4 regions of the Vibrio sp. R15-SG3-ISO1B genome follow, and region 2 is predicted to be linked to each of the others. Evidence: predicted binding sites of a transcription regulator. Region 2 holds the regulator's gene; each other region holds the start of a gene.

Region 1 (4,272 bases), on a different contig from region 2:
AAAGCGGATTTTGCTGTGATGAACTCAGGTGGCGTGCGTGACTCGATTGAAGGCGGTGACGTGACCTACAAAGACGTACTAACGGTTCAGCCGTTTGCCAACATTTTGACCTACACCGATATGTCTGGCCAAGAAGTGTTGGATTACCTCAACGTTGTGGCGACCAAGCCAGTGGACTCTGGCGCTTACGCTCAGTTTGCCGGCATTTCAATGACAGTGGAAAACGGTGAAGTGTCAAACGTGTTTATCGGTGGTAAACAGTTGCGTCTTGACGGCACTTACCGCTTCACAGTACCAAGCTACAATGCTGCAGGGGGCGATGGCTACCCTAAGCTGACGGACCACCCAGGTCACGTCAACACGGGCTTCGTTGATGCAGAAGTGCTCAAAGACTACCTAGAGGCGAACAGCCCAGTAGATGTAAACCAATACGCACCAGCAGGTGAGATGGTTTACAAGTAATTGACCTAACAAGCTAAATCTTATTAACTGAATGCGCAGCCTAGAGCTGCGCTTTTTTATTCTCGGAGTGTGTATGACCCCAGCGATCAATCTTGCTAAAAAACGCAAAATTCCTCATCAAATACACCAGTATCAGCACGACGCGCGTGCCGAGAGTTACGGGCTCGAAGCCGTACAAGCATTAGGGCAAGATCCCAATAGCGTGTTTAAAACTCTACTGTTTTCACTCAATGGTGAGGCGAAAAACCTCGCTGTCGCTGTGATACCTGTTAACCAAAAACTCAATTTGAAGCAGGCGGCAAAAGCGGCAAAGGCTAAAAAAGCAGAGATGGCCGATCCGGCTATTGCGCAAACAGTGACAGGGTATATTGTGGGCGGAATCAGCCCGCTCGGGCAAAAGAAGCGATTGGCGACGTTTATCCATCATAGTGCGTTGGAGCGTGAAACGATCTGTGTCAGTGCAGGTAAGCGAGGGTTGGAAATCGAATTGGCGGCGCAAGATTTGGCAAAGCTGACCCAGGGCCAGTTTGCCAATCTTTGTGAAGGCTGAGCGTGGATTAGCGCGCTTCTTCCTCTTCCATTTGTGCGTTGTCGACGACGTGGTTTTCACCCAGATCTTTTGGAAGAACCAGATTTAGCACAATCGCGACGATACCACAGAGGCTCACGCCTTGGAGACTGAACTCACCGATGCCAAACGCCATACCACCAATACCAAAGACTAAGGTAATGGCAACGATGACAAGGTTACGAGATTTGTGCAAATCGACGTGATTTTTGATTAAGGTGTTCAATCCCACGGTCGCAATTGAGCCAAACAACAGAATCATGATACCGCCCATCACTGGCATAGGGATGGTTTGCAGCGCAGCGCCAAGCTTGCCGACCAACGCAAGGACAATAGCCGTCACTGCAGCATAGGTCATGATCACAGGATTGAAGGCTTTGGTCAGCATAACCGCACCTGTCACCTCTGAGTAGGTGGTGTTGGGTGGCGCACCAAACAGTGATGCCGCCATCGTCGCGACCCCGTCCCCTGCAATCGTGCGATGAAGGCCGGGCTTTTTCAGGTAGTCTTTTCCGGTGACGTTTGAAATGGCCAGCATGTCCCCAACGTGCTCCACCGCTGGCGCGATGGCAACGGGAATCATAAATAGAATGGCGTTAATGTTAAATTCAGGCGCCGTGAAGTTTGGTAGCGCAAACCATGCCGCTTCTTTGACCGGCGTGAAATCGACAATGCCGTAGCCCAAGCTCAGGCAGTATCCCACCACAATGCCCCCCAAAATAGGGGTGAGCTTGAGGAAGCCTTTGGCAAAGACACTCAGTAGAATCGTGGTGAGCAGTGAAACAGAAGAGATTACTAGCGCCGCTTGTCCATCAATCAGTTGGGTGCCATCGCCCCCTTTACCCAGTGCCATATTGACGGCGACGGGCGCCAATCCAAGACCAATCACCATAATGACCGGCCCAACCACAACGGGAGGCAGCAATTTATGGATAATCTCAACCCCACGAAGTTTGATTAGACCACCCATTGCGACATACACCAAGCCAGCGGCCATCAAACCACCCATAGTGGCTGGTACCCCCCAGGTTTGTACTCCGTAAAGGATAGGGGCGATAAAAGCGAAGGAGGAGGCGAGGAAGATGGGAACAGAGCGGCGAGTCATTAATTGAAAGAGTAAGGTACCAAGGCCAGCACCGAAGAGGGCAACGCTAGGGTCGAGTCCCGTCAGCAGCGGGACGAGAACCAGGGCCCCAAACGCAACAAACAGCATTTGTGCGCCTTGAATGGCATTTTTCATGTCGTCATTCCTTTGTAAAGCGGATAGTTTCGGTCTAGTACATAGCGATAGAGCATAGGTACTAAAAATAAAATCGCGAGATTTTAACATTAAAGCAAACGATTGCAATCTGAGCTTGATCAAATATTGCTCGTTTGAATAGGCAGGTGAACTGCGTTTACTCGGTGCTTTGCTATTTTAATCCGTGCGTTGCTGTTTCACTCCGAGAGTGGCTACGAGGAGAGTGTTAGCCATATCGCGCTTGCTGCTGCCAACCGACCGGGAAAGTTGCCCCGCAGCGGATAGTTGCTTATCATCGCTGTTTGTGAATTCGATTAGATGTAGGAAATGTATGCGCCGTTTAGCTTTACTCGCGCTCGGACTGATGGGTTTGCCAGCGATGGCCTTGACCAATGTGGATCTTTACCGAGCTGAAATCGTCATCGATCAAAGCGAGAATAACGCCGATACCCGAGCTCGCGAAGCTGGGATGAAGCAAGTCATCATTCGCGCGTCTGGCGACCCGCAAGCTGCGGATAACGAAGTCGTCAAGAAGGCCCTCTCTCAGAGCGCTCAGTACGTTTCTCAACTCGGCTACGGCAAAATCGGTGAGGAGACCTCACTGCGTATGTCGTTTAGCGGCCCTCATATTCGCTCTCTACTCAGTCAAGCGCAACTGCCGCTTTGGCCAGCAACACGTGCGAACGTTTTAGTTTGGATGGTGGAAGAGACGCCCTACGATCGCACCATCATCTGGGAGCATTCTCGCTCTGAGACACTGGTCAACTTGCAGCAGCAAGCGCGAGAGCGAGGCTTGCCCGTGACCGTACCGGTTGGCGATTTTGATGACGTTACCGGAGTGGCTGTCTCAGACTTGTGGGGCGGCTTTATTCAGCCAGTGGGTCAAGCGAGTCAGCGCTACCCGGTTGATGCTGTCTTAGTGGTGAAAGTGCAAGGCGAATCACTACGTTGGACGTTATACGATCAAAAGCCTGCGACCATAGGGGTGACTCGTCAAGCACCGATTAGCGGCGCCAATAATGGTGCAGATGCGGCGAATAAAATGATTAACCAAATCAGCGACTACTACGCGAAAAAGAGTGCGGTGCTGGTGGCGAGTGAGTCTTCTGAGTCCGTGAAAGCACGCTTTATTGAACTCAATGACGCGATGGGCTTTTTCCAACTTGAGAATAAGCTCAAGGCACTGAGCTCAGTCGCCTCGTTAGACATCATCAAAATTCAAGGCAATCAGGTGACGTTTGATGTCCACTTGCTTGCCAGTGTTGAAGAGTTTGAGCAGCAGGTCTCTGCACTCGAAGTGACGCAACTGGAGACCCAGTTTATTCAAACTGAACCCGAGGTAGGGGAGCTCACGCCAACGTTGCCAGTGCAAGGCAGCGATGAGCTCAATCAGCCTAGCGATACGACGACGGCCGATTCAACTCTTGTGGCGACAGAGAGTTCGCTGGCGGCTTCAGCCCCGCTTATTCAGACTGAAACGGTGCTGCTGTTCCAGTGGCAAGGTAAACCGTATCAACCTGAGCCGCTACTGATCCAGCCAGACAGTGACGTCTCTGCCAACGAAGCAGTGGCAGAGACTGAAGGTGTGGAGATTGAACCTATTGAGGTAGTAGAGTAAACCACATCAAGATTTGAGATGAGAAAGGGGCTGGATGATCCGCCCCTTTTGTCGTTTTTTACCCGGAGTATAAGGGTGAGTTGGCTAGATGGGTGACCATCAGTGTGACCTTATCCCTCAGACTTATCTTCAGTGCCGAATTTAGCACGCTCTTCTTTTTCCACTTTGGACAATCTTTTTAGTTTCATGCCCAACTCTTGTCCCCGTGCTCGTGCATAAAGGATGTTGCCAGCAAACGCGAGACTGGTGAGTAGCAGTTCAACCAGTGCTAAATAACGTTCGCCGTCGTCAATCCAAAGGATGGTCAAAGCGTGCAGGAAGTAGAGCATTAAAACAAAGTTTGCCCATGCGTGTGTATATGGTTTGCCGGCCAAAATCCCTGGC
Region 2 (4,272 bases):
CATCGGCTCTACTCACTTATTCACACACTGATTCAATGGCTTTATTCTATTCATAATTAGTCACAACTCCATCTTTGTCCTCTTTGGGAGGTGAAAAGTTGGCGATTCATTGATGCAAAGCAAGCTTTGCTGCCCTGTTCACAAATTGCCATATTTGACCATTTCTTCTCATAATCAGGTTGACCGCTGTTCATTTTTATCCGTTAGACTTAACGGCATCTGATTCAGTTGAGAGCCCATCATGCCAGAGACACCTAACGCCCAGATTTCCGACCCTTTATCTCCCGCCGAAAAAGAGCAGCGCGCCTTTGATGAGCAACGCGCCGAGCTCTACTGGTGGTTTTCGAGCGTGTTTGCCAAAGAGCTCTCAGAGCAAGAGCTGGCCCAATATCATTCGGTGGACACACGTACCTTTCTGACGGGACTTGCACAAACCCCTGAGCTTAACGTAGCCGCAGACAGGCTCATCGATGCATTGAACCGATTGCAAGACAGGCCAGATGCTCAGTTGGAACTATCAGCCGACTATTGCGACCTGTTTTTAAAATCCGACCGAGACAGCGCGTTGCCTTACGCCTCTGTCTACTTAGATGAATCCGGACTGCTCAATGGGGAGCCCGCCAAACAGATGGACACTCTGCTCCAACAACATGGCGTGGCCGTGCATTCAGGGCTCAATGAACCTTCTGATCATCTCGCGATAGAGTTGGATTTTTTAGGTAACCTGATTGTGCGCGGCGCTCATGCAGCAGAGCAGACGGCAGGCGACACGCATCTCGCCTACCAAGAGCAAGCCGATTTTATTGAGCAGCATCTACTCCCTTGGATTGAGAGGTTTGCCGAGCGCTGCCAGCGCCTCGACACATTCGGCTTCTATGCGGCGCTGTCGTCGCTATTGTGCGCGTTCATTCAATTGGATAAAGCCTACCTGCAAGGCGATAGCGATTAAGCCCATACAAAAGGTGTGGCGAGATCCCAAAGGCGGGTTTTTTATTTGCCCAAATCGACGTTGCGGACTACAATCCGGTCCGCAAACGATAAAACTAATAAATACAAACCGCTTTTTGAGGGCGGTTTTTGTGTTTCTGATACTTTCTGTCTACATACTCTAAACTTTGTATAGACTTTACTTTTATAGACTTAACTTTTCATAGAATAGTAGGCAGTCATCGACAGGACAAAACCATATGGCCACGATTAAAGACGTCGCTCGCTTAGCGGGTGTCTCGACCACCACTGTATCCCATGTGATCAACAAAACACGCTTTGTCGCTGAAGCCACGCAAGAAAAAGTGATGGAAGCGGTTCAAGAGTTGAACTATGCCCCAAGTGCCGTTGCACGCAGCCTGAAATGTAACTCGACACGCACAATAGGCATGCTGGTTACTCAATCGACCAACCTTTTCTTCTCGGAAGTGATCGACGGGGTTGAGAGCTACTGCTACCGTCAAGGCTACACCTTGATCTTGTGTAACACTGGCGGCATCTACGAGAAACAACGTGACTACATTCGCATGCTGGCGGAAAAGCGCGTCGATGGCATCTTAGTGATGTGTTCAGATTTGACCGAAGAGTTGAGCGAAATGCTTGACCGTCATAAAGACATCCCTAAGGTGGTGATGGATTGGGGCCCGGAAAGCTCACAAGCCGATAAAATCATCGACAACTCGGAAGAAGGCGGCTACCTCGCAACAAAATACCTGATTGATCACGGCCACAAGCGCATTGCTTGCTTGAGTGGGCATTTTGAAAAAGCGGCCTGCCAAGAGCGCATCCAAGGCTTTAAGCGCGCAATGAACGAGTCGGGTTTGAGCGTCAACGAAGATTGGATCTTAGAAGGTAACTTTGAGTGCGATACCGCCGTGCTTGCCGCGGACAAAATCGTCGCCATGGACGAAAAGCCAACCGCAGTATTCTGTTTCAACGATACGATGGCGCTCGGTTTGATGAGCCGTTTACAGCAAAAAGGCATTCGTATTCCAGAAGACATGTCGGTCATTGGTTATGACAACATTGAGCTAGCCGAGTACTTTTCACCACCGCTAACGACGGTTCACCAGCCGAAGCGCCGTGTGGGTAAAAACGCATTTGAGATTTTGCTCGAACGTATTAAAGACAAAGAGCATGAAAAACGTATTTTTGAAATGCACCCAGAAATCGTCGAGCGCGATACCGTGGCGACGGTGAAATAGACCAACGAACAAGTTCAGCACATCACATCGACTAGCCCAGCGAGAATACTTCTCATCCGCTGGGCTTTATTCTCTCGGTAACACCCCTCTATTTTATGAACTAAGATCACATTTAACCCATCAAAACGTGATGTTTAGCCCATAAATTATTTATGCTTATTATGTTCGACGAATGCCACGAACAGGGCAAACCATTTCGAAAGGATGGGACGCAAAGCTTCCGGCCTGTTGCAGCCACTCAACGATATCAACGTTGATGACTGCTTGGTAGCGGGGTTGCCGATGGCAAATGTGCACTCCGTAATTCTTTATCAAAAGCAAAGAATACAATGAGTTAAACGTTGCGCGCGCATTATGCGCTCACACCGTGAGTAGGATTATTCTTTTATGAGCCAGAATGACACCCTACTGACACAAAACCTGCATATTTTTGCTAATCTCTCGGACCTGAATTTGGTGGCGTATTGTAATACACCGAGAATAACAGCATGGATAAACCAATTTTAAAAGACTCAATGCGATTGTTTGAACCATTGGGCAAGATCAAGTCTCGCTCAATGTTTGGTGGATTCGGAATCTTCGCTGATGACACCATGTTTGCCCTCGTGGTAAATGACAAACTTCACATACGCGCCGACGACTCGTTGGCCCAACAGTTTAATGCTCAGGGACTCGAGCCATACGTGTATAAAAAGCGTGGTTTCCCTGTGGTTACCAAATACTACGCCCTCGGTCATGACTGGGATCAGGATGTCGCTCAGACAGTTGCGATGGCAAACAGTGCACTAGAGGCGGCCAACAAAGACAAGCAGCGTCAAACCAACGCCAAACCAACGCGCCTCAAAGATCTGCCGAACTTGCGTCTGGCGACCGAGCGAATGCTCAAGAAAGCGGGTATCGACAGTGTCTCCCGTTTGGAGCAGACGGGCGCAGTGGAAGCGTATAAAGCGATTCGTTCCACACACTCTGCCGATGTCAGTATCGACCTGCTGTGGGCACTTGAGGGGGCAATTAAAGGTACGCACTGGTCTGTGGTCCCTCAAGCAAGACGCGACGAGCTCCTGAATCAGCTGCAAAGCTAGTCAGCGATAGCGTTCATTAATTCCAATACCCTTCTCAAGCCAGCCGAACACCGCTGGCTTGAGACGTTTTTAGCCGATGCTTTTTCAGCGTTTCCATTCCTTCGTCATAGAATTCAACGTGTTTTCCCCTTAGGGCGAAATTTTTTACTGGCTTTTTGGTTCATATCTAACAATGATCAATGATGATGTTTTCAAAGGGATCCATATGAACAAGAAACTGCTTTTAGGTATTGGTTTGCTCGCTCTGATTGTGTTTTTAGGCGCAAACTTTGGTCAATACCTGACACTTGATAACGCCAAAGCTCAGCAGCAAGCGCTGGCTGAAATCATTGACACCCACTTTGCCCTAGCCGCGCTGAGTTACTTCTTCGCCTATGTCGCTATCACCGCCTTCTCGATCCCTGGAGCAGCCGTCGTCACCTTGCTTGGCGCTGCGCTGTTTGGCTTTTGGACCAGTTTATTGCTCGTTTCTTTTGCCAGTACGATAGGTGCCACCTTGGCGTTTTTAAGCAGCCGCTTTTTACTCAAAGAGTGGGTACAAAGCAAGTTTGGCGATAAGCTCGCGACAATTAACCAAGGGGTCGAAAAAGATGGTGCGTTTTATCTCTTCTCACTGCGCCTTATACCGGTGTTCCCTTTCTTTTTGATCAACCTCTTGATGGGTCTTACGCCCATCACCATCGCGCGCTTCTATCTGGTTAGTCAACTGGGTATGTTGCCGGGCACGGCCGTCTACCTCAACGCCGGGACTCAGCTAGCGCAAATCGACAGTTTGTCAGGCATCGTCTCCCCAACGGTACTTGCCTCTTTTGCGTTGCTTGGGGTATTCCCTATCGTTGCCAAATGGGTAATGGCCAAACTCAAAGCGACACCGCAATCCAATGGGCAAGCGTCTTGAAAATTTTTATTGCCACGACACCACCACAAGCACACATCGTGTGTGAAATGCTGCGCAGCGAAGGAATAGCCTGTGAGGTGAGAGGTGAAGGTTTGTTCGG
Region 3 (4,272 bases), on a different contig from region 2:
TTACAACTAAAATGAAATTCTAACTCGCTAAGGTTTAGCTCAGCCCGATGATGTTGCCGTCATCGTCGAGATCAAGATTCATAAACGCCGGTTTATCAGGGAGACCAGGCATCGTCATCACATTGCCACACAGGGCGTAGATAAAACCGGCACCTGCACACAGCTTGAGTTCCCGTACTGGCACATCAAAGTGACTAGGCGCCCCTTTGACTGCGCCATCAGTTGAGATGGACATGGGCGTTTTTGCCATACAGACGGCAAGGTGATCAAAGCCCTGCTGCTTGAACTGGGCCAGTTGCGCTTTCGCCAGCTCACTGAGCGTTATGGACGCCGCGCCATAGCCTGTTTCTGTTACCGCCATCAGTTTCTCTTCCACTGATTGGGAGAGTTTATACAGTGGCTTAAAGCTCGCGTTCGTCTGCGTTTGTTCCACCACCTTGGCGGCAAGCTCACGAGTGCCTTCACCACCAAGGGCAAAGCCTTCGCTGATAGAAACGGCGACATTGTTTGGCAGAGCTTCGATCAGCGCCTTCAGCTCAGCGAGCTCTTGTTCGCTGTCTTGCGGGAATCGGTTGATGGCCACAACCGCCGGTACGCCGTACTTGTTGACATTGTCGATGTGCCATTTTAGGTTTTCAAATCCAGCGTGCAGCGCGTTTTTATCATCATGGAATAGGGCGTCGGGCAAGGCTTGGCCTGGCTTTAAGTCGTAACAGCCAGAGTTGGCTTTAAGTCCGCGCAACGTTGCCACAATGACGGCGCAATCAGGCGCTTTGCCAGAGAATTGTGCTTTGATGTTGCACGCTTTTTCAAAGCCCATGTCTGAGCCAAAACCGCCTTCGGTGACCGTGAAATCGGCTAATTTGGTGGCGATATTGTCTGCGATGATGGAAGAGTTACCGTGAGCAATATTGGCGAAAGGCCCAGCGTGGATCAAGGTCGGCACACCTTCGAGCGTTTGCATTAACGTGGGTTCGATGGCGTCTTTCATACACACCGCCATTGCGCCGGCGACTTGCAAATCTTCTGCAGTCACGGGCTGCCCATCGAGATCATAAGCCAGTACGACACGGCCGATACGCTGGCGTAAATCGCTCAGGTTGCTGGCAAGGGCTAGAATGGCCATCAGTTCAGATGCGGCTGAGATGTCAAAGCCATCTTGGCGCTCAAACCCATTGATGGTTTTACCTGGCTCGTTCTGACCCACGCTGATCATGCGCAGTGCACGGTCATTATGATCCATTACTCGTTTCCATACGATGCGCTCTGGATCAATACGCAGTGCTTTGAGTCCACTGCGCGTTTCGAAATCGTCATAGCCGTTGCGCTGTTCATGATACAGACGCGCGTCAATGGCGGCCGCCGCGAGGTTGTGGGCAGCGCTCACAGCATGAATATCGCCAGTGAGGTGTAAGTTCAACTCTTCCATCGGTGCGACTTGAGAGTAACCGCCGCCGGCTGCTCCGCCTTTGACGCCAAACACGGGCCCCATAGAAGGTTGACGAATGCACGCCATTACTGAGCGCCCCAACTTTTTCAATCCTTGCGCAAGGCCAATCGTGGTGACGGTTTTGCCTTCGCCAAGAGGGGTTGGAGTAATCGCAGTCACGACGATCAGCTTGCCTGTAGGTTGATCATCGAGCCTTTTCAGTGTGCTCAGTGAGATTTTGGCCTTATATTTTCCTTGGCTGTGAAACTCTGATTCCGTTAATCCAGCGTTAAGCGCAACCTGATCGATAGATTGCAGTGATGTCGTGCGACAGATTTCAATATCGGACAGCATAAAACCCTCAAAATACAGACTCAAAAAGTGAGGCAAACGTTTGCGCACGAATGATAGCGTGTAATACTGCGTTGTAAAGCGCTTTTTAGTGACGGATTATTTTAGCGGATTGGGCGAAGAACGCCTACGAAAATTGGGTTGGACATGTAGGCCAACAAGTCAACGAACAATGTTGGAGTGAACAGAGCGAGTGACAGAATAATAAAACGCCCTGCAAGGCAGGGCGAGTGAGCCGGCCCAGTTGACTGAGCAACTATAGTTAGTACCAGTCGTCTTCCGGATAGAGCTTCCCTTCGGGTGCATAAGGGGAGTCATCACGGGTGTGAGATGACCGGTTTCTCAAGCTGTCGAGTTGGTGCTCTAACATCTGTACGGTGTCGTAATCACCTTCGGAGCACGCGACATAGATTTGTTGCTCCAATGCTCGGATATTGTCTTGAAGTCCCATAACTACCTCCGATAACACGTTAAACCCAATTAAAGCGTTTATCTGTTTTCAAAACGATTATAGTCCAGCAATCCAAATTCGATCGGCTGATCCGCTTTATACCACTCGTGCACGCGGTCACTGAACGGCCAGAATTCATCAGAACTGCGGCGAATCGCGAATTGATCCAGTATCTTGATGTAATCGTCTTCGGTTCGCAGCGCTTCTAATGATTCGACCAACTGATCGACCTCGGATTCCTCCAACGATAGGTACGCAGCCGGATAGCTACCGATCACTCCGCGCACTAAGGTTAAATCATCATTGGCGAAATCTCGGTTACTCTCCTCATTAAACAAGCTGGAAATATTGGTGTGAGCGTTATTGTGTAGCAGAGTAAACAACTGCTCTTGTCCGCTTGCCGCGCGCACCATGATCATTAGGCTTTGTGGCAAATGGACCAGACCTTCACCTTGTATTGCATCGATACGTCTCAGGCTTGCTTCACTGCGCTCACTTAGGCCTGTTTGCTCAATCTTGAAACGGTTGGACAGTACGGGGGCGAGTTGGGTTTGGAGAATGTCATACAGCTCCGCTTTCGGATCATCGCTGGCATAGCGCACTTGCGTTGGTTGGTTGAAGGGTTCGACGTTGCGCTGTAAGAAATCACTCAACTGAGCGCTCTGATCTTGATACCAGCTCGAATGCTCTTGATGACGAACCTCTTGAGGCAGCAAGGCGACAAAATTGCTTTCTCCCTCTAGGCGCAGGAAGTCCATAAACATGCGCGTCATCAATTGGTGGCCAAAGTTGCCATAGACATCGAAGCCTGCCACAAGGAGGTAATGAATGCGCTCTAACAAGGCATAATCAAGCACCCAAGCGGTTTTTGGTGGCGTGCCGACTAACCCTTGGACCACCGACGCACTATCAAAATGGCGAAATACCGTGAGAGCGGCATTGGGGTTCGTGCCACCGCCTGTCCAGATGATATCGGTGGTCAGGTGTTTGCCGTCTTTAAACCACTGATTGGTGAACTCAGATTTCGCTTTCAAATAGCGCGCTTGCTGCTTGGAATAACTGACCCAATTGGCAATCGGCAGCGTATTGCTTTCCAGCTCAGCAGGCAGTTTTAGGTTGTCGGCTTGCGAGCGATAAAACTCATTCACTTGCGGAATATCCGATTTATCGGGATCTAAGAAAAACACCCAAAATCGGTCATTGATGACATTGAGCGCCAATTGTCCTCGGCATACCGGCCCTTTGATGAAGGCGTTGATGGTATTTTGTGCGTTGTCGAGCAAGTAGTTGAAGCGTGCTTTGACGGGTAGATCGATAAAGGCCGTCATGGGATTCGCCGCGACATCAGGCTCATAACTGGGTAAGGTCGCGACGTCATACTCAGCATCAATAAACCAGCTTTTCCAGTTGTGGTAGCGCTGCTGATTAAGCGCATAGGGCATGTGCGTCTTATCGACAATAGTGCCTTGCTCAGGGATCAAGCGGTAGTATACGCGCGCCACGCCCGGATCATCGTACGGCCTGCGAGTGGCAATGCGCTGAACCGGCTCGCCCGGTGGGGTTGCTGAGCGTACGATAGTGAAAAATCTCGGCTGCGCATCGTCTATCTCAGAGAAATAAAGATGGAAGAGAAACAGGTGCTCATAGAGATAGCGTGCAGTCAACTGACCTTTTCGAGAAGGCAGATTAAGCAGTGCTTCGTACTGATCAACATGTTGCTGCTGCTCTTGGCTAAGCGGCAGCGGTGCGCTCATCGTTGCGCCGCCTTGCAGCCAGGCCATGAGAGTCGCGTATTCCTGTTGGGGTAAATTCGGCATGCCGTAGGGCATTCCCCAAGTTGGGTGATCCGCTTGGTATTGCTCAAACTCATCCATGGTTGGGCACACTTGGCTTCGGTCAATAGCAAAATCAAAACCTTCAAGTTGAACTTGTTTGGGTAGTGGGTGCGCCTCTTTTTGCATCAACATTTTCGCCATCAAGCCCGCCTCTAGGTTGGCGGTTGGTGTTTGATTGCGCTCGTTTAAAATCGGGTGAAAGCCGA
Region 4 (4,272 bases), on a different contig from region 2:
AGCTTGGCTTTACTCACGCAGCGTGTGGTCCTTTTGTTCGCTCTTCCTACCATGCCGACCTTCAAGCGCAAGGCATTGAAGTCAGCTAACAAAGCGTAAAACCCATCGAATTTATCTAGGCTGGCCGAAAGGTCAGCCTTTTTATTGGCCCAACTTATTGCCTCAAATAATCACCCCAAAGCTTGAATGCCTTAGAGAGATTCTCTAAGCTAATGAAAAGATTATGAATCAAAGGGAATACGATGAAACTGACTGCACTTAGCATGGCCGCGATTGCCGTTGTCACAATCACCTCTGGCTGCGCCTCCAATACCAAACAAGACAACTTTCGTGAAGCCTCCTTTGAGCTGTGCAATACCGAGGTCGATCTCTATTCAGTCAGCGATGACGGCCGTGTACGTATTATTTGTTCCGACGGGTCTAAATTTGCGCTAGACAGCGAGAACACGCTGGAAACCATGCGCGACATCAACATTGATTACTGCGACGGTGAAGGGCTCGGCAAGTTCAGCGAAAGCAGCAAGTACTACTCCTTCAAGTGTAAATCTGGCACCCTACTCAGCATCTCTAAATAACCCTTAAACGCAAAAACGCCCTTTATGTATTCACATAAAGGGCGTTTTTCTTTGTTTCGCTCAGCCGTCGCTCTGCAAAACAGGCTCGATATCGAACGGTGAGATTACGCGTAAACAGGTAGACGCTTACAGATCTCTAGCACCTTCGCTTTCGTCGCTTCAATCACTTCTTCGTTACCGATGTTATCCAGCACGTCACACATCCAGTTCGCGAGCGCTTTCGCATCTTCTTCACTGAAACCGCGGCGAGTGATCGCTGGTGTACCCACACGAATACCCGAGGTCACAAACGGGCTGCGAGGGTCATTCGGAACTGAGTTTTTGTTGACGGTGATGTTGGCTGCGCCTAGTGCCGCATCCGCATCTTTACCTGTGATGTCTTTGTCAATCAAGTCGACCAAGAACAGGTGGTTCTCTGTACCGTTAGACACGATTTTGTAACCGCGCTCTTGGAACTGAGCCACCATCGCTTTGGCATTTTTCACCACGCGACCTTGGTACGCTTTAAATTCAGGCTCCATCGCTTCTTTAAACGCCACCGCTTTACCCGCGATAACGTGCATTAGAGGACCACCTTGACCACCAGGGAAGACCGCTGAATTCAGCTTCTTGTACATCTCCTCGCCAGCGTTAGACAGGATAAGGCCACCGCGTGGACCCGCTAGGGTTTTGTGTGTCGTGGTCGTCACAACGTGCGCGTGAGGCACTGGCGTTGGGTATTCGCCCGCAGCAATCAGACCCGCAACGTGCGCCATGTCGACAAATAGGTACGCGTCCACTTTGTCTGCGATGTCACGCATGCGTTTCCAATCAACGATTTGAGAGTACGCAGAGAAACCGCCAATGATCATCTTAGGCTTGTGCTCAAGTGCTAGCGCTTCCATTTCGTCGTAGTTGATTTGGCCCGCTTCATCAATGCCGTAAGGAATGACGTTGTAGTGCTTACCAGAGAAGTTAACAGGAGAACCGTGCGTTAGGTGACCACCGTGTGCCAAGCTCATGCCCAAGACCGTATCGCCTGGGTTAAGTAGCGCCATGTAAACAGCACTGTTGGCTTGTGAACCTGAGTGAGGCTGTACGTTCGCGTATTCACAACCAAATAGCTGACAAGCACGATCAATCGCTAGCGCTTCTGCTTTATCGACGTACTCACAACCACCGTAGTAACGCTTGCCTGGGTAGCCTTCTGCATATTTGTTGGTGAGCTGAGAGCCCTGAGCTTCCATTACACGTGGGCTGGTGTAGTTTTCTGAAGCAATCAGTTCAATGTGCTCTTCCTGGCGAAGAGTTTCTTCTTGGATAGCTGCGAACAGTTCCGCATCGTAATCTGCGATGTTCATATCACGCTTTAGCATCTGTATCTCCTGACTCAGATTAAGACTTAAATTGGCAAAAAAACCGACTTACGACCCTGAGAATAACGTTTTTACGCTGACGCAAACGTTTGCATCGGGTTAATGACGCGCATTCTACATAATTTGATCTGGGTCATAAAGAGAAAAATACACTTTTTCTCATGCAGTTTTTTCATAATGTTTTACGAAGATTCTCATACGCGACATAACGTCAATCAATCACTTTGTCTGAATCCTACTCTGCTTGCACAATAAACAGAGATCTCAGCCACCGATGCTCAACCCAGTTAACGTCGATCATGAGTGTCAATTTTCTCCTTTACACCCCGTAAAACAGTGATTACATAGGTTTACCTTAAATTTCCTTCTCAAGCTACCGAAAACCTAATTTTTTCACTAGTATGCGCGCCATTATTTCCGATGAAAGTTTCAAATTGATGGAAAAACACTCACGTAAAGAAGATTGGATCGCGATTCTCACCGGGACATTTCTTGTCGCTCAAGGGGTATTCTTTCTACAATCCGCTCAGCTACTCACTGGCGGTACAACAGGTCTAGCTCTGTTGGTCAGCCAATTCAGCACTTGGTCATTCGGTACACTCTACTTTGCCATGAACCTGCCATTTTACGCGCTCGCTTGGCAGCGGTTTGGCGCTCGGTTTGCGGTCAATAGTGCCATTTCAGGTGCTCTGGTCTCCATTTTCGCTGACCACCTCTATTTAGTGATAAAACTGGAGACCATTAATGAGATTTACTGTGCGCTGGCGGGGGGCTTGCTGATGGGGCTCGGGATGCTGATCCTATTTCGTCACCGCTCAAGCCTTGGCGGTTTCAACGTGCTCTGTTTATGGATTCAAGATCGATTCGCTATCTCAGTGGGTAAAACTCAGTTGGCGATTGATGTGCTGATTTTAGTCGCTTCGTTCTTCTTTGTGACGCCTTACATCATTGGCTTGTCGATTTTGGGCGCTTTTTTGCTCAACCTCGTGCTCGCTATGAACCACAAACCGACGCGCTACACCGTTCAATACCGTTAAAAAATACCGCTAAAAAAACAGCCCGCGAACGTGCGGGCTGAGTCATTAATGCGCTTTACGCACCGTGACGTCTTGGCTGAGCTCTTTGTTGAGCTCCGCTTCAACATGGCCCGGTGAGCGCGTGTTGGCCGAGATCAATCGGTACATAGCCGGAATGACAAACAAGGTCACTAAGGTGGCAAACGCCATACCAAAGAAGATCACCGTACCGACCGCAACGCGACTTTCATAGCCAGCGCCTGTCGAGAGTATCAATGGGATAGCGCCCGCTAGCGTGGTGAACGCCGTCATCATAATCGGGCGAAGACGACGCGCCGCCGCATCAACAATCGCTTGCTCAAATTCAAACCCGCGGTCTCGAAGCTGGTTCGCGAACTCGACGATCAAAATACCGTTTTTGGTCACCATACCAATCAACATGATCATGCCAATCTGGCTGTAGATGTTCATCCCCTCGCCCATAATCACCAGACCTAGGAAGCCACCAAACACGCCCATCGGCACGGTAAACATCACCACCAACGGGTTGATAAAGCTTTCAAACTGCGCCGCCAACACCAAATACGCCACCAGCAAGGCCAAACCAAACACCATCAATATGCTCGACTGATTCTCTTTGTAGTCTTTTGACTCACCCGAGTAACTGACCGAAATATCCCCTGGCAGCAGCTCTACCGCTTGCTGATCAAGAAAGTCCAGCGCCTCACCTAAGGTGTAGCCGTCCGACAGGTTGGCAGTGATGGTGATTGCTTTTTGCTTGTTGTAGTGAGACAGGCGTGTGGATGACGCCACCTCTTCAATCTTAGTCAAGGCATCGAGCGTCACTAGCTCACCACCCGAGGTACGCATGTAGATTTGGCTCAAATCCGCGGCATTGTTGAAACTGTTTTCATCACCGCGTAAATAGACGTCGTACTCTTCACCGCGTTCCACAAAGGTGGTTTCGCTTTTGCCGCCCAGCATGATCTCAAGAGTGTCTGAGATATCCTGAACGCTGATCCCAAGCTCTGCCGCGCGTTGACGGTCAACCGAGACTACCAACTCTGGTGTACGCTCAGAGTAGTTAATGTCTGCCCCTTCCATATACGGGGACGCTTCGGCGATCGCTTCAAGTTTTTCCGCCCACGTTTTTAGTTCAGAGTAATCCGAACCACCCAGCACAAATTGCACTGGCTCGCTCGAACCGCCTCTAAAGCCTGGCATAAACGGGAATACGCGCACATCGGCGATTCCTGATAGGGCTTTACGCACCTCACCCAGCGCCTCTTGTGCGGTGATGTCACGGTCATTCCAATCTTCCAGAAT

The links. The regulator PurR, encoded in region 2, represses purine synthesis genes. The targets are predictions, from matches to a motif close to TNANGNAAACGTTTNCNTNA.
Region 1: a site for PurR is predicted at 2,361-2,380, ahead of AC6R0S_RS16700 (uracil-xanthine permease family protein). Genes of this name have one in related genera too.
Region 3: a site for PurR is predicted at 1,812-1,831, ahead of AC6R0S_RS08230 (formate--tetrahydrofolate ligase). Genes of this name have one in related genera too.
Region 4: a site for PurR is predicted at 2,008-2,027, ahead of glyA (serine hydroxymethyltransferase). Genes of this name have one in related genera too.

The regions. Positions count from the first base shown of each region.
Region 1 covers NZ_JCBDGG010000051.1:100,657-104,928, reverse strand. Annotated here, with positions in the region: gene ushA (bifunctional UDP-sugar hydrolase/5'-nucleotidase UshA) at 1-462, shown strand, start outside; gene ybaK (Cys-tRNA(Pro) deacylase) at 536-1,012, shown strand; gene AC6R0S_RS16700 (uracil-xanthine permease family protein) at 1,020-2,270, opposite strand; gene AC6R0S_RS16695 (DUF2066 domain-containing protein) at 2,602-3,888, shown strand; gene AC6R0S_RS16690 (DUF2069 domain-containing protein) at 3,999-4,272, opposite strand, start outside.
Region 2 covers NZ_JCBDGG010000002.1:116,524-120,795, forward strand. Annotated here, with positions in the region: gene torR (two-component system response regulator TorR) at 1-3, opposite strand, end outside; gene torD (molecular chaperone TorD) at 242-949, shown strand; gene purR (HTH-type transcriptional repressor PurR) at 1,188-2,192, shown strand; cyclic di-GMP riboswitch class I at 2,368-2,476, shown strand; gene AC6R0S_RS00750 (TfoX/Sxy family DNA transformation protein) at 2,681-3,274, shown strand; gene AC6R0S_RS00755 (TVP38/TMEM64 family protein) at 3,480-4,172, shown strand; gene AC6R0S_RS00760 (putative signal transducing protein) at 4,169-4,272, shown strand, end outside.
Region 3 covers NZ_JCBDGG010000029.1:275,270-279,541, reverse strand. Annotated here, with positions in the region: gene AC6R0S_RS08230 (formate--tetrahydrofolate ligase) at 35-1,783, opposite strand; gene AC6R0S_RS08225 (hypothetical protein) at 2,043-2,231, opposite strand; gene AC6R0S_RS08220 (fatty acid cis/trans isomerase) at 2,270-4,272, opposite strand, start outside.
Region 4 covers NZ_JCBDGG010000045.1:155,189-159,460, reverse strand. Annotated here, with positions in the region: gene lipA (lipoyl synthase) at 1-89, shown strand, start outside; gene AC6R0S_RS13925 (hypothetical protein) at 264-575, shown strand; gene glyA (serine hydroxymethyltransferase) at 680-1,930, opposite strand; gene AC6R0S_RS13915 (DUF6198 family protein) at 2,368-2,967, shown strand; gene vexH (vibriobactin export RND transporter permease subunit VexH) at 3,013-4,272, opposite strand, start outside.